3 regions of the Spirillospora sp. CA-142024 genome follow, and region 3 is predicted to be linked to each of the others. Evidence: riboswitches for the same ligand, from Rfam matches in the RefSeq annotation. Region 3 holds a riboswitch; each other region holds the start of a gene.

Region 1 (4,070 bases), 3.4 Mb from region 3:
GCGGCCACGCCACTCGGGATGGTTGACGAGCAGTTCACGGTAAGCGGCGAGACCACGCACGATGTTCTTGGACAGTTCGGTCCGGTCGATGCGCACGATGAGCTGACGGTCGCCCACTTGTTCACGCAGCGCGCGCGCCCGCTCAGCGACGTCCTGTTCGGCGGCGCGTTGGCGCAGAGCCGTTCCATCGACGCCGAGCCCATGCACGCCTACGCGCGTGGTGTGGCCCGACCACGTGACCGTACGGGAGACGCGGTCGACGCGTGCGCCGGGCAGCAGCTCGCAGCAGTCGAGGAACGCCAGAGCCCATCGCTCGGTGAGGAACCCCGCGTGGTCGGCGCCGAGGATGCCGAGAAGGATCTGCCTGCCGATGTCGTCTGGGAGCAGCCTGTAGTACTCGGGTGGCGCCCAAGGCGTGTGCGAGAAATGGGCGATTTTCAGGTCCGGGCGACGATCGCGCAGCATCCGCGGTGCCAGCGACAGGTGATAGTCCTGGATCGCCGCCTTCGCTCCCTGGGCGGCGTCCCGTGCCAGGGCGTCCGCGAAGGCCGCGTTGTACGCCTCATAGGACTGCCAGTCGCGGCGGGCACGAGCATCGAAATGCGGGTTGCGCGGGGTGTCGTACAGAAGGTGATGGACGAACCACAGCGTCGAGTTGGCAACGGCGTTGTACGCACGGTGGAACGTGGCCGCGGGAATGTCGAGCATCCGTACCGCCGCGCCGCCGGTCTCGTAGCCCGCGAGATCCAGGCGGCCGTCCGGTGAACGGCGGGCCGCCGTCCGATCGGCCTCGCCCAGGCTCGCGCACACCCACAGCACGTCCGGGGTCTCGGCGGACGGCTCGGACCGCGTCCCGGCCGGGCGCGACGGGCCGGGGTCGCGCGGGGCGCCCGTGACGGCGGCGAGGCCGGACACCAGTCCGCCGCCCCCGCGCCGCATGGTGAGCTCGCCGTCGTCCGACAGCGAGAACGACACCGGACCCCGATTCGATGCCACCAGCACTTGGCTCATACCGGCAGGGTCTCAGTTGTGGCCGAGGCGCTTCAAAGTGACCCGCGTGGTGCGGGTCACTGCGTGCATTGTCCCGATTAGCCGGGAGTGCGGCGGGTACCCGACCGGAATGAGCAGGTCCGAGACGACGAAGACCGTGCTCGTCGCCGGTGCTGCGAACCTCATCCTCGCGATCACCAAGCTGATCGCCGGCCTGCTGGCCGGGTCCAGCGCAATGCTCGCGGAGAGCGCGCACTCCGTGGCGGACACCCTCAACCAAGGCTTCCTCTTCACCTCCCTGCAGCGCAGCGAACGGCCCCCCGATCGGCGCCACCCCTTCGGCTACGGAAACGAGCGGTACTTCTGGTCGCTGCTCGCCGCGTTCGGTATCTTCGTGGCCGGCGCCGGGTTCTCGATCTTCGAGGGCATCCTGACCATGACCGGTCACGGCGGCACCGGGACGACGGTGTGGCTCGCCTACGCCGTCCTCGCCCTCGGCGCGCTGCTGGAGGGGACGTCCTGGATCCGCGCCTTCTACCAGGCGCACAAGGAGACCCGCGACAACGGCCGCGACATCGTCGACCATGTCCGGCGGTCCCCTGACGTGACGTTCAAGACCGCGCTGTTCGAGGACACCGCCGCGATGATCGGCCTCGCGCTCGCCGCGGGCGGGCTGGCGCTGCGCCAGATCACCGGGTCCGAATTCTGGGACGGGCTCGCGTCCGTCCTCATCGGGCTGCTCCTCGTCGTCCTCGCCTTCGGGATCGGACGGGAGAGCATGGGCCTGCTCATCGGGCAGGCCGCCGACCCGGCCGCGCAGCGCGACATCCGCGCCGAGATCCTCCGCACCCCCGGGGTGACCGGCGTGGACGAGCTGCTCACCATGCACTTCGGCCCCGACCAGATCCTCGTCGCCGCCAAGGTCAACTTCTCCGACGACATCAGCGCCGACCAGGCCGAGGACGTAGCCGGAGAGATCGACCGGCGGCTCCGGGAGCGGCTCCCGATCGTCCGGCACGTGTTCCTCGACCCCACCCAGCGCACCGTCCCGCAAGGCATCGACCGCGTGATCAAGAACTCATCCGGGTAACGTCTCAATCGGTGGACCCGCCTGTCTGGCATCCGGTCAGTTCATGTAAAGTCACGCATACGAGCTCAAACCGCTCGTGGATTACACAACTGAATACCGCTCATCCAGAGGGGTGGAGGGACCGGCCCTGTGAAGCCCCGGCAACCACCCGGCTGACGCGCGCTCGCGATCCTGCGAGGCCGGCCGGGAGATGGTGCCAACTCCGGCCTGCGACCAAGGTGGCGCAGGGAAGATGGGGAGAAAGGCCTCGCTTCATGGCACTCACGCCTGCCACAGACCTCGGACCGGCTACCGCCCTCGTCTGCCGCGAATGCGGCTCCACCCGCGACCTCGGGCCCTACTACGCCTGCGAGGAGTGTTTCGGCCCCCTGGAGATCGCCTACGACTTCGGGGGCGTCACCAGGGCCGGCATCGAGTCCGGGCCCCGCAACATCTGGCGGTACCGCGGGCTGCTGCCCGTCCCGTCCAACGTCGCGGAGACGCCCAACACCGAGCCGGGCCTGACCCGCCTCGTCCGCGCGGACAACCTCGCGGAGAGCCTCGGCCTGCAGAGCCTGTGGGTGAAGGACGACAGCGGCAACCCGACCCACTCCTTCAAGGACCGCGTCGTCGCCGTCGCTCTGGCCGCGGCCCGCGAGCTGGGCTTCAAGGTGCTGGCCTGCCCGTCCACCGGGAACCTGGCCAACGCCGTCGCCGCCGCGGCGTCCCGCGCCGGCATCCGCAGCGCGGTGTTCGTACCGTCCAACCTCGAATCCCAGAAGATCATCACGACGGCCGTGTACGGCGGGACGTTCGTGACGGTGGACGGCAACTACGACGACGTGAACCGCCTCGCCTCGGAGATCGCCGGAGAGCAGGACGACTGGGCGTTCGTGAACGTCAACGTCCGCCCGTACTACGCCGAGGGCTCCAAGACGCTCGGCTACGAGATCGCGGAGCAGCTCGGCTGGCGACTGCCGGACCAGATCGTCGTCCCGGTCGCGTCCGGCTCCCAGCTCACCAAGATCGACAAGGCCTTCCAGGAGCTGATCAAGCTGGGCCTGGTCGAGGACAAGCCGTACCGCGTCTTCGGCGCCCAGGCCGCCGGCTGCGACCCCGTCGCCGCCGCATTCAAGGCCGGGCACGACGTCATCCGCCCGGTGAAGCCGGACACGATCGCCAAGTCCCTCGCCATCGGCAACCCCGCCGACGGCCCCTACGTCCTGGACGTCGCCCGCCGCACCGGCGGCGCCGTCGAGGACGTCACCGACGAGCAGGTCGTCGAGGGCATCCGGCTGCTCGCCCGCACCGAGGGCATCTTCGGCGAGACCGCGGGCGGCGTCACGGTCGCGACGCTCCGCAAGCTCATCGAGAACGGCACTCTCGACCCGTCCGCCGAAACAGTGATCATCAACTCCGGGGACGGACTGAAGACGCTGGACGCCGTCGCCCCGGTCGTCGCGCCGAGCGCGAACATCGCCCCGTCCCTGGACGCGTTCCGCGCCGCCGGCCTCGCCTGAGAAAAGGAGCACCATGAGCGTTTCCGTGCGAATTCCGACGATCCTGCGGACCTACACCGGCGGCGAGTCCGAGGTGAAGGCCGAGGGCGCCACCCTGCGCGCCGTCGTCGCCGATCTGGAGGCCGGTTACTCCGGCATCTCCGCGCGCATCCTGGACGACGCCGGCAAGATCCGCCGCTTCGTGAACGTGTACGTCGGCGACGAGGACGTCCGCTTCGCCGACGGCCTCGACACCCCGACTCCCGAAGGCGTCCAGATCTCCATCATCCCCGCCGTAGCGGGCGGCTGACACGTTTCCCCCCAAGCCCCGGCACGTCCATCGTGCCGGGGCTTTTCCATGCACACCGGGCGAATCTCTGACTTTCTTGCGACAGAAATGCCCGGTTGACGGCTGGATCTGGCTGATTGTTTCGCCGATCGCCCTGAAACGTACATGGTAAAAGCTTTAGTTAAACTGAAGGCCGCTACTTGATCTTGGTCACGACCTCTAC
Region 2 (4,070 bases), 2.9 Mb from region 3:
CGCAGAAGAAGCCCGCCCGTAAGGGCGCGGCCAGGGAACGCGACGAGAGTCAGGAAGGCCCCACAACGGCGGGGGCGGGCGTCAGCCTCCCCGTTCCGGTCGTGACGCCTCATGTCAAGGTCTACAAGGTTCACGTGCCGGGCACTGGCCGTGCGGCGCGGGCGAGCCGTGCGACAGCCTCGCACCTGCCGTCACGCGAACGGCTGGTGTTCTACGGGGGACTCGGGGCCGCGGCCGCGTTCGGGGCGATCTCGTGGCCGGTGGCCGCGGCAGTCGGGATCGGCACCGAAATCGCGCGGCGGGGCCGCACGCCCGCCGCGGACGACTCCGAGTGATCTGGGACCAGGCTTACGACCACTGACCAGCCACCATCTCGACAAGCAACCCCATCATGGCGGGCGCAGGTGTGGGCTTCCGTCCCTATCAGGGACGGCCGCGGCCGCCGGGTGTGGTCGCTGCGGACCGAACCCGGCGGCCACGGCCGCAGTGTCGGGACCAGGCGGCGTCAGGCCGCCGGGTGTTGCACGAGGATGGCGAGGATCAGGACGAGCAGGAGAGCAAAGATCATCAACGAAATGAACGTGACGATGGAGATGCCCCCGCTGACCTTGTCCCTGATGTCGCGCCGGTTCTTGGCGCGCTCGTCCCACAGGTGGGCGAGGCTGTCCGACCTGTGACTCCAGTGGATCAGGTTCATGACGCACGTGAACACCCACACGAGTCCGTGCACGCCGGTTTCCTGGCGGCTGTCGTACTGCCAGGACTGCACATCCCAGAGCAGCAGCGCCGCCAGTGCGAGCACGTACACGACCTGGGCGAGGCACGCCCTCACGGTCCTGAAGAGCGGTGACCGCGTGATCGGTTTCATGGTCGACTCCAGTTCTCTCGATTGGTCACGTCCGGTTGTGACCTGGCCGGACGTCGTTCGCCAGGAACCGTCCACGCCGTGCTCGCTCCGACCACCGGGGTCCACCCCCGAACCGAGTTGTTCAAGAACCCGTATGGGCGCGGTAACGGAAGGTTCCACAAAAGATCACTATCACTCGAGTGAGCGCCCTGGTTTTGTTAGGGGCGCTGGTAGCCCGGGGCGCTTCAGCACGCTGTGCGACTCACCGACGACCACTCGTAGCCGCCATGGGCGTCGTCTACGCGTCCCTCCCACAGGTGGTCTTGTCCAGCGATGACCTTGGCGTAGATCGACCTCGGCGCTCACCTGATGCGGACGCGACTCCTGCCGCCTCGCCGACGTCGTGGCGGCCCTCCCGCTGACCCGGCCCGCTCCCATCGGCGAACCGGCGTAGTGCCGCGACATGCAAGTGGACTGTGGGCCTCCAATGAATGGTGAGGTTAATAACGATTTAGGTCTCCGGGGTATCGGCACGATCGGCGGCCGTTCCAGCATGGGTGCTATGAGCGCTATCCACCCACGGCAAGGGTTCGCTGACCTCGCGCTCCAACAGTTGCGTGCCTGGCCTGCGCTCACGGTGTGCCGGGCCGGCGACGGCACCGGCAGGGGCCTGGCGTTCCAGACCCGTCAGATCGTGCACCTGCACACCCCGGACGCAGCCGAGGTCTACCTCACCTGGCCCGTGGTACGGCGCATGGGCAGCGCACTCACCGACAACAGCGGCGTGACGGTAGAGCCGGGCAGGGACTGGGTTGGGGTCCGACTGGACAGCCAGAGTGACGTCACCCTCCTGATCTCCCTGGTCAGCGTGGCGATCACGGCCAACACCCCCGCTCCGGGCGTCCCTCACCGGAGGATCGCTCCTTGCCCCCACGCCGAAACCGTCGCACGCTAGGAGTCGACGCAAGAACGACTTTCGTCAGCAAGGGGACACAGCGGTGACCGCAGAGCATCCACCGGCACAACACCCCCAAGAGAACTCGGCGAAACGTGAACAGCAGGCGTTGCAAAAGGTGACCAACCGCCTCCAAGAGTCGTTCGCCGACGCCTACACCCACGACCAGGTCACACAGACAGTGAACGACGTCCACCACCGCTTTGACGGCAAGCCCATCCGCGATTTCGTCCCCATCCTGGTCGAGCGGATGGCCCGCGAGCGACTGCGCATCTCAGACCAATAGGCCGGCCACCGCAGCGCAGCGCTGCCGCATCGAAATGCCCTGCCGACCGCGCCGGTCAGTCCGGGGCCGCTCGTCCGGCCCCAACCGCGGCAGAGCCGATCGCACCGCCCGGCGGTTACGCCCGACGGCCATGGATTGACGACGTCGGCCTGCGGGGGCATGATCTTTGCTCGGTGATTCATCCAGAGGATCTGAGGGACCTGGCCCTGTGACGGTCCGGCAACCTCCCCGGCGGGGAACCGCGGGAAAGGTGCCAATGCCAGGAACGATGAGAGAGAGCTGATGAGCGTGCGGCTTGATGTCCCTGTCCTTGCCGGTGATTTGGTGCGGCTGGAGCCGCTGGCAATGCGACACGCGTCGGATCTCGCGATGGCGGCCGAGGAAGATCGATCCTCCTACGATTTCACGCTGGTTCCTCGTGCTGACGAGATACCGGACTACGTGGCGACCCAACTCGCACGCGACGGGCTGACCCCGTTCGCGCAGGTCCGCCTCACCGACGGTAAGGCGGTGGGATGCACCGGCCTGTGGGATCCACGCACGTGGCCGGACCGGCCTGCCCTGCGGGCGATCGAGATCGGCTTCACCTGGCTGGCCGCCTCGGCGCAGGGCACCGGGATCAACACCGAGGCGAAACTGCTGCTGCTGTCGTATGCGTTCGACACGCTCGGCGTCGCCCGTGTCGATCTGAAGACCGACGCCCGCAACCACCGCTGCCGCCGCGCTCTGGAGCAGTTCGGTATCCCCTTTGAGGGCGTGCTGCGCGCTTGGTCGATATCGTGGGCCCGCGGCGAGGAAGGCAAGGTCCGCGACTCGGCCATGTTCGCAGTGGTCGCCACCGAATGGCCCGCCGTGAAACCGATGCTGCAAGCCCGCCGGGTGCGGCGTCGTTCAGGGTGAGTCCGTCGGTCAGGCCGTGAGTGCGTTCGTGTTGGCGGCGCAGGTGGTAGGCCAGTGGCGATCAAGTAACGCTAGGCGCCTTCGATCACGCCGGTCGCGATGGGCCACCTCTGGTGCAGGACGTGGTCGTAGCGGAGATGGCCGGCGTTGCCGGTCCCGGCGGGACTGATTCGACCACCAGATGGACCTGATGGCGGACCTGGGTGGTCTCCCGCACGGACTGTGAACCAGGCGCCCGGCCGGCAGTTCGGGGCAGCCGCGGTGGCCGGGCCAGGGCGCTCAACCGGACGATCCCGTCCGCCTTCATTGACGGCCGTCCCCGCGCGGGATCCCGTCGATCCGCCCGGTTCGCGGCACCCTCCCTTCGCCGCCAGAAGCTTGAGAAGGTCGAGGTAATCAGTTCACGTGTGCTTTGACTCCGTGCCACGTGATGTTTCCGGTGACAGTCCCAGCGCCCTGGACGGTCGTTAGCGCAAGAAAGTCCGGCCGGTCATCGGCCGGACGCAGCCAACCGAGAAACGGAGTCGATCATGACACCTGAAATCCGGCGCAAGAGACGGACCAGAACGAAGCATGTGCGGACGGTTCGCGCGTTCTCCGCCCAGATCATGCTCATGCTTGCGCTGGGGATGCTGCTCCTGACGGCGGCCTCCCCCGACAACGCCCTCTGGCAGTCGCTCCTGATTCCCCCGGGGTGGACGGTCGCGTGCATCATGTCCATGCTCCACTGGGAGAAGATGATCGACCGCCTGCGTGAGCGGTGGTGGAACGTCTCCGCGGATCAGGAGAAGGCCGAGAAGCTGCTCGACCGCTGGGGCCACGCCTGGCTCCTGCTCTGGTTGGGCGCCCTCCTATGCGGGCTCGGGTGGGCGCTCCTGGTCCTCACGAGCTACCTCCCGCAGTACTGACCGGCGGCCCCCGGGCCACCGTCACCTTCGCGGCTGCGGTCGCCGGGTCGGTCCAGTGGACCGCCCGGCGGCCCCGGCCGTCCTTGAGCTTGTTGTTTTGAAGCCGTCCCACTGAACGGCCTCATGCGTGCGTGGGCGCGGGTGACCCGCGAGTTAGAGCGGCCCGCGGATCGA
Region 3 (4,070 bases):
GTGCCGGACGAACGGGTGCGCGCAGAACTTTCCGTCCCGGACGCCGATGCCGTGCTCCTCCGACAGGGTAAGCGCCACGTCGCGCGCGTTCCACCCGTCCACGATGAACGACACGATCCCGACGCGCGGCGCCCGGTCGCCCCACAACGTCAGCTCCCGGACGTGCGGGAGCGCCGCCAGCCCCGACCGCAGCCGCTCCACCAGCGCCTCTTCGCGGGCGGCCACGTCCGCCCAGGCCGGGGACAGCGTCTCGCAGGCGGCGGCCAGCGCGATGGCGCCCAGCACGTTCGGCGATCCTGCCTCGTGGCGCTGCTCGGCCGACGCCGCCCACCGCGTCGTCGCCCCGACCGACGCGCTCGCGCCGCCGCCCCTCAGGTACGGCTCGGCGGCGCGCAGCCAGTCGGCTCGTCCGGCGAGCACGCCCGCACCGAACGGCGCGTACAGCTTGTGGCCGGAGAACGCGACGTAGTCCAGGTCCAGCGCGGTCATGTCGAGCGGACGGTGCGGGACGAGCTGCGCCGCGTCCACCGCGATGCGGGCGCCGTTCCGGTGCGCGACCCGCGCCAGCTCGCCGAGCGGCCACAGCTCGCCGGTGACGTTGGACGCGGCGGTGACGACGAGCAGCCGCGACCCGGTCGGGGATTCGCGCAGTGCGCGGTCGGCGGCCGAGATGGCCTCGGCCGGGGTGGCGGGCGCCGGCAGCCGGACGGCGCGCTTCCACGGCAGCAGCGACGCGTGGTGCTCGGTCTCGAACACGACGACGCTCGTCCCGGCGGGGACGGCGTGCGCGAGCAGGTTCATCGAGTCGGTCGTGTTCCGCGTGAACACGACCGCCGACCGCCGCCACGCGCCGAGGAACGACCGGACCGTCTCCCGCGCCTCCTCGTACGCGCCGGTCGTGACCTGGGACGCGTAGCCCGCCCCGCGGTGGACGCTGCTGTAGTACGGCAGCGCACGGGTGACGGCCTCGTGCACCGCCTCCAGACAGGGCGCGCTGGCGGCGTAGTCGAGGTTGGCGTAGGGGACGTGGCCCCCGTCCCGCAGCGGCACGGGGACGTCCGCGCCGACGACGCGGGGAAACGGGCGAACCCGGACCCCCTCGGGGCGCGTCACAGCGGGCGTGATGGGAGCGAGCAGCGTGGGCATGCCGGAACCTTCCGGGTCAGGGACCCCGGGACGTCCGTCGGGATCCGCGCTTGCCGGGACGCGATGTCGCGTCCGGCCAGGTCCTCACCCGGGGCACCCCATCGCGGACGAAGGGTTGCCGGCCAGCAAGCCGGGGCTTGACGCTGGCGCTCATGACCTAGTGCGGAAGTATATGCGGGTCCCATCCGGGAGCAAGAGGGAGGGTGCGATGCGGTACGGGGTGGTTCGGGCGCTGGTCGCCGGCGCGGTGACGCTCGGCGCGTCCGGTCTGCTGGGCGCGTGCGGGACGGCGGGCGGCAACTCCGGCCAGGTGTGCACCGACACGAAGAAGGCGTTCCAACAGTACATCGCCCAGGTCCGGAGCATTCCGGCGGCGGAGCCCGCGCGGTGGCGGCAGGCGACCGAGCAGCTCGCCGGGCGCATCGACCGGCTGGCGAAGCAGGCCGACGACGACGCCCTGAAGAAGGCGCTGACGACCGAGGCGGACCGGCTCCGCGCCGCCGCCCCGGGCGTCGGCGGCGGCGACGTCTCCCAGCTCGACGCCGTGATGAAGGACACACCGGCCCGCATCGGCAAGGCCTGCGCCTGAAGGCGCAGGCCCGCGTCTGACCGAGGTCCTAACCGCTGGAGCCGAGACGGCCGATCGGGCCGTCGCCGGTGCCGCCGTCCCCGGGCCCGCCGCCGTCGCCGGTGCCCGGGTCACCGCCGTCTCCGTCGCCTCCGCCGGGGTTGGTCGGCACGATGGTCGGCAGGCCGGTCGGCGGCGCCGGGGTGTCGGGCGCCTCCGTGGACGGCGGCGGCGCGGACGGGCCGGTCGGGCCCGGCTGCTCCGGGCCGCCCGGGGTCGGCTCCTGAGTCGGCTGCTCGCCGTAACTGCCGCCCGGTGTCATCGACGGCGACCCGAACGACTCGGGCTCATATCCCTTGATGTTCACCGCGTCGGTCATGTACGAGCGCCAGATCTGCGCCGGCAGCTGCCCGCCGTAGGACCCGTAGCCGGGGATGTTCAGCGGCTTTCCGTCGCTCCGGAACATTGCGACGGTCGTCGCCATCTGCGGGATGAACCCGTTGAACCAGATCGCGCGGCCCTCGTCGGTGGTGCCGGTCTTGCCGGCGACGTCGCGGCCGTCCGGCAGCTGCGCGCCCGTCCCGGTGCCGCCCTGCACGACCTTCTGCATGGCGTACGTGGCGTCCCGCGCGTTCTGCTGGCTGAACGCCCGGTTGCCTTTCTCGGTGAACGTGCGCTTGTGGTTCTCGTTGTCGGTGACGGACTTCACCACGAACGGCGTCCGGTGGACGCCCTCGGACGCGAACGTCGCGTACACGCCCGCCTGCTGGACGGGGTGCAGCGACACGATGCCGAGCGGGAACGTGGCGGCGTCCCGCTGCGCCGGCTTCATCTGGGACGAGGGGATGCCCATCTTCTCGGCCATCTTGACGATCTGCTCGTTGCCGATGTCCTGGCCGAGGTTGACGTAGGCGGTGTTGATCGAGTGCTCGGTGGCGGTGACGAGGTTCACCATCCCGAAGTTCTCGCCGCTGTCGTTCTTGATGGACGAGCCGCCGAAGTACTGCGGGGAGCTCCCGTCGTAGCTGGTGGCGAGCGACTTCCCGTCGTCCAGCGCGGCGGCCAGCGCGATCGGCTTGAACCCGGACCCGGCCTGCGCCCAGTCGCCGAAGGCGCTGCTCAGCGCCTCCTCCAGGTAGCCGCGGCCGCCGTAGAACGCGAGCACCTGCCCGGTGGACGGGTCGACCGACACGCCCCCCGTGCGGATCTTCTTGCTCATCCCGGTCGGGGTGTTCTGCGTGACGGAGCGCTTCATCGCGTCCATCAGGCGCTTGTCGAACGTCGTGGTGATCTTCAGGCCGCTGCGGTTGATCTCGTCCTCGCTGTAGCCGCGGCGCTCGGTGAGCTCCTTCTTGGCCACGTTGACCATGTAGCCCCGCTGGCCCTTGAGGACGTCGGTGATCTTCTCCTTGACCGGGACCGGGAACTTCAGCGACGCCGCCTGGGTGGAGCTGAGCGCCCCGTCCCGGACCATGTTGCCGACGATCGCGCGCCAGCGCTGCTCGGCGTAGACGCGGTGGACCCCGGTCGGCTCGGCGAAGTTGCTCGGCTGCTGGATCGCGGCGGCGAGGTAGGCGCTCTCCGCGGGCGTCAGCTCCGAGACGTCCTTGTCGTAGTAGGCCTGCGCCGCGGCTTGCACCCCGTAGGCGTCGCGCCCGAAGTAGATGGTGTTGAGGTACTGCTCCAGGATCCAGCCCTTGGACTTCTCCCGGCCCACCTTCAGGGAGACCATGACCTCCTTGAGCTTGCGGGTGACCGAGCGGTCCTTGCCGATGCCGCCGTAGTAGTTGCGGACCATCTGCTGCGTGATCGTCGAGCCGCCCTGCAGTTGCCGGCCGCTGACCGTGGACCAGAGCGCCCGCGTGGTGCCCTGGACCGACACCCCGGGGTCGCTGTAGAAGCTGCGGTTCTCCGCCGCGATCACCGCGTCCTGGGTGCTCTTGGGGATCCGGTCGAGCTTGACGGCGTCCCGGTTCACGCCGGTCTTCGCGATCTCCGTCTTGCCGTCGGAGTAGTAGAACGTCGGGCCCTGGGCGATCGCCTGCTCCTGCGCCGACGGCACCGGCGTGAACAGGTACGCGACGGCGAACGCCGCGATGCAGAACCCGATGAAGCCGAGCAGCAGGAACAGTGTCCGGCGGAGGAACTTCCTCCTGCGGCTGCGCGGCTTGCCGGGCCCCTTGCCCCCGCCGCGTCCGCCGCGTCCCGGGCCGGTGCCGGGCGGCGGCCCTCCGTGGCTGGACGAGCCGTGCTTGGACGAGGCGGCGGGCATGGTCTTGGTATCACCGGTCGCCGGCTTCTCGACACCATCCGGCGCCGTCGCATCGGATGCGGCGGTCGCGGCGGCCTTGGCGGG

What was found. A riboswitch is a leader RNA that binds a small molecule or an ion and turns the genes downstream of it on or off. The one in region 3 is predicted to bind S-adenosylmethionine.
Region 1: linked by a shared signal. The riboswitch ahead of thrC (threonine synthase) and the one ahead of ACQPZP_RS34070 (aminotransferase class V-fold PLP-dependent enzyme) in region 3 are both predicted to bind S-adenosylmethionine.
Region 2: linked by a shared signal. The riboswitch ahead of ACQPZP_RS04375 (GNAT family N-acetyltransferase) and the one ahead of ACQPZP_RS34070 (aminotransferase class V-fold PLP-dependent enzyme) in region 3 are both predicted to bind S-adenosylmethionine.

What each region holds. Positions count from the first base shown of each region.
Region 1 is NZ_CP192077.1:1,379,902-1,383,971, forward strand. Features, by position in the region: gene ACQPZP_RS06855 (alpha,alpha-trehalose-phosphate synthase (UDP-forming)) at 1-1,011, opposite strand, end outside; gene ACQPZP_RS06860 (cation diffusion facilitator family transporter) at 1,121-2,080, shown strand; SAM riboswitch class I at 2,178-2,319, shown strand; gene thrC (threonine synthase) at 2,335-3,579, shown strand; gene ACQPZP_RS06870 (MoaD/ThiS family protein) at 3,593-3,868, shown strand.
Region 2 is NZ_CP192077.1:868,401-872,470, forward strand. Features, by position in the region: gene ACQPZP_RS04355 (hypothetical protein) at 1-335, shown strand, start outside; gene ACQPZP_RS04360 (hypothetical protein) at 506-868, opposite strand; gene ACQPZP_RS04365 (luciferase family protein) at 1,410-1,802, shown strand; gene ACQPZP_RS04370 (three-helix bundle dimerization domain-containing protein) at 1,846-2,088, shown strand; SAM riboswitch class I at 2,264-2,363, shown strand; gene ACQPZP_RS04375 (GNAT family N-acetyltransferase) at 2,371-2,988, shown strand; gene ACQPZP_RS04380 (hypothetical protein) at 3,519-3,896, shown strand.
Region 3 is NZ_CP192077.1:7,214,833-7,218,902, reverse strand. Features, by position in the region: gene ACQPZP_RS34070 (aminotransferase class V-fold PLP-dependent enzyme) at 1-1,146, opposite strand, end outside; SAM riboswitch class IV at 1,188-1,304, opposite strand; gene ACQPZP_RS34065 (hypothetical protein) at 1,355-1,735, shown strand; gene ACQPZP_RS34060 (transglycosylase domain-containing protein) at 1,764-4,070, opposite strand, start outside.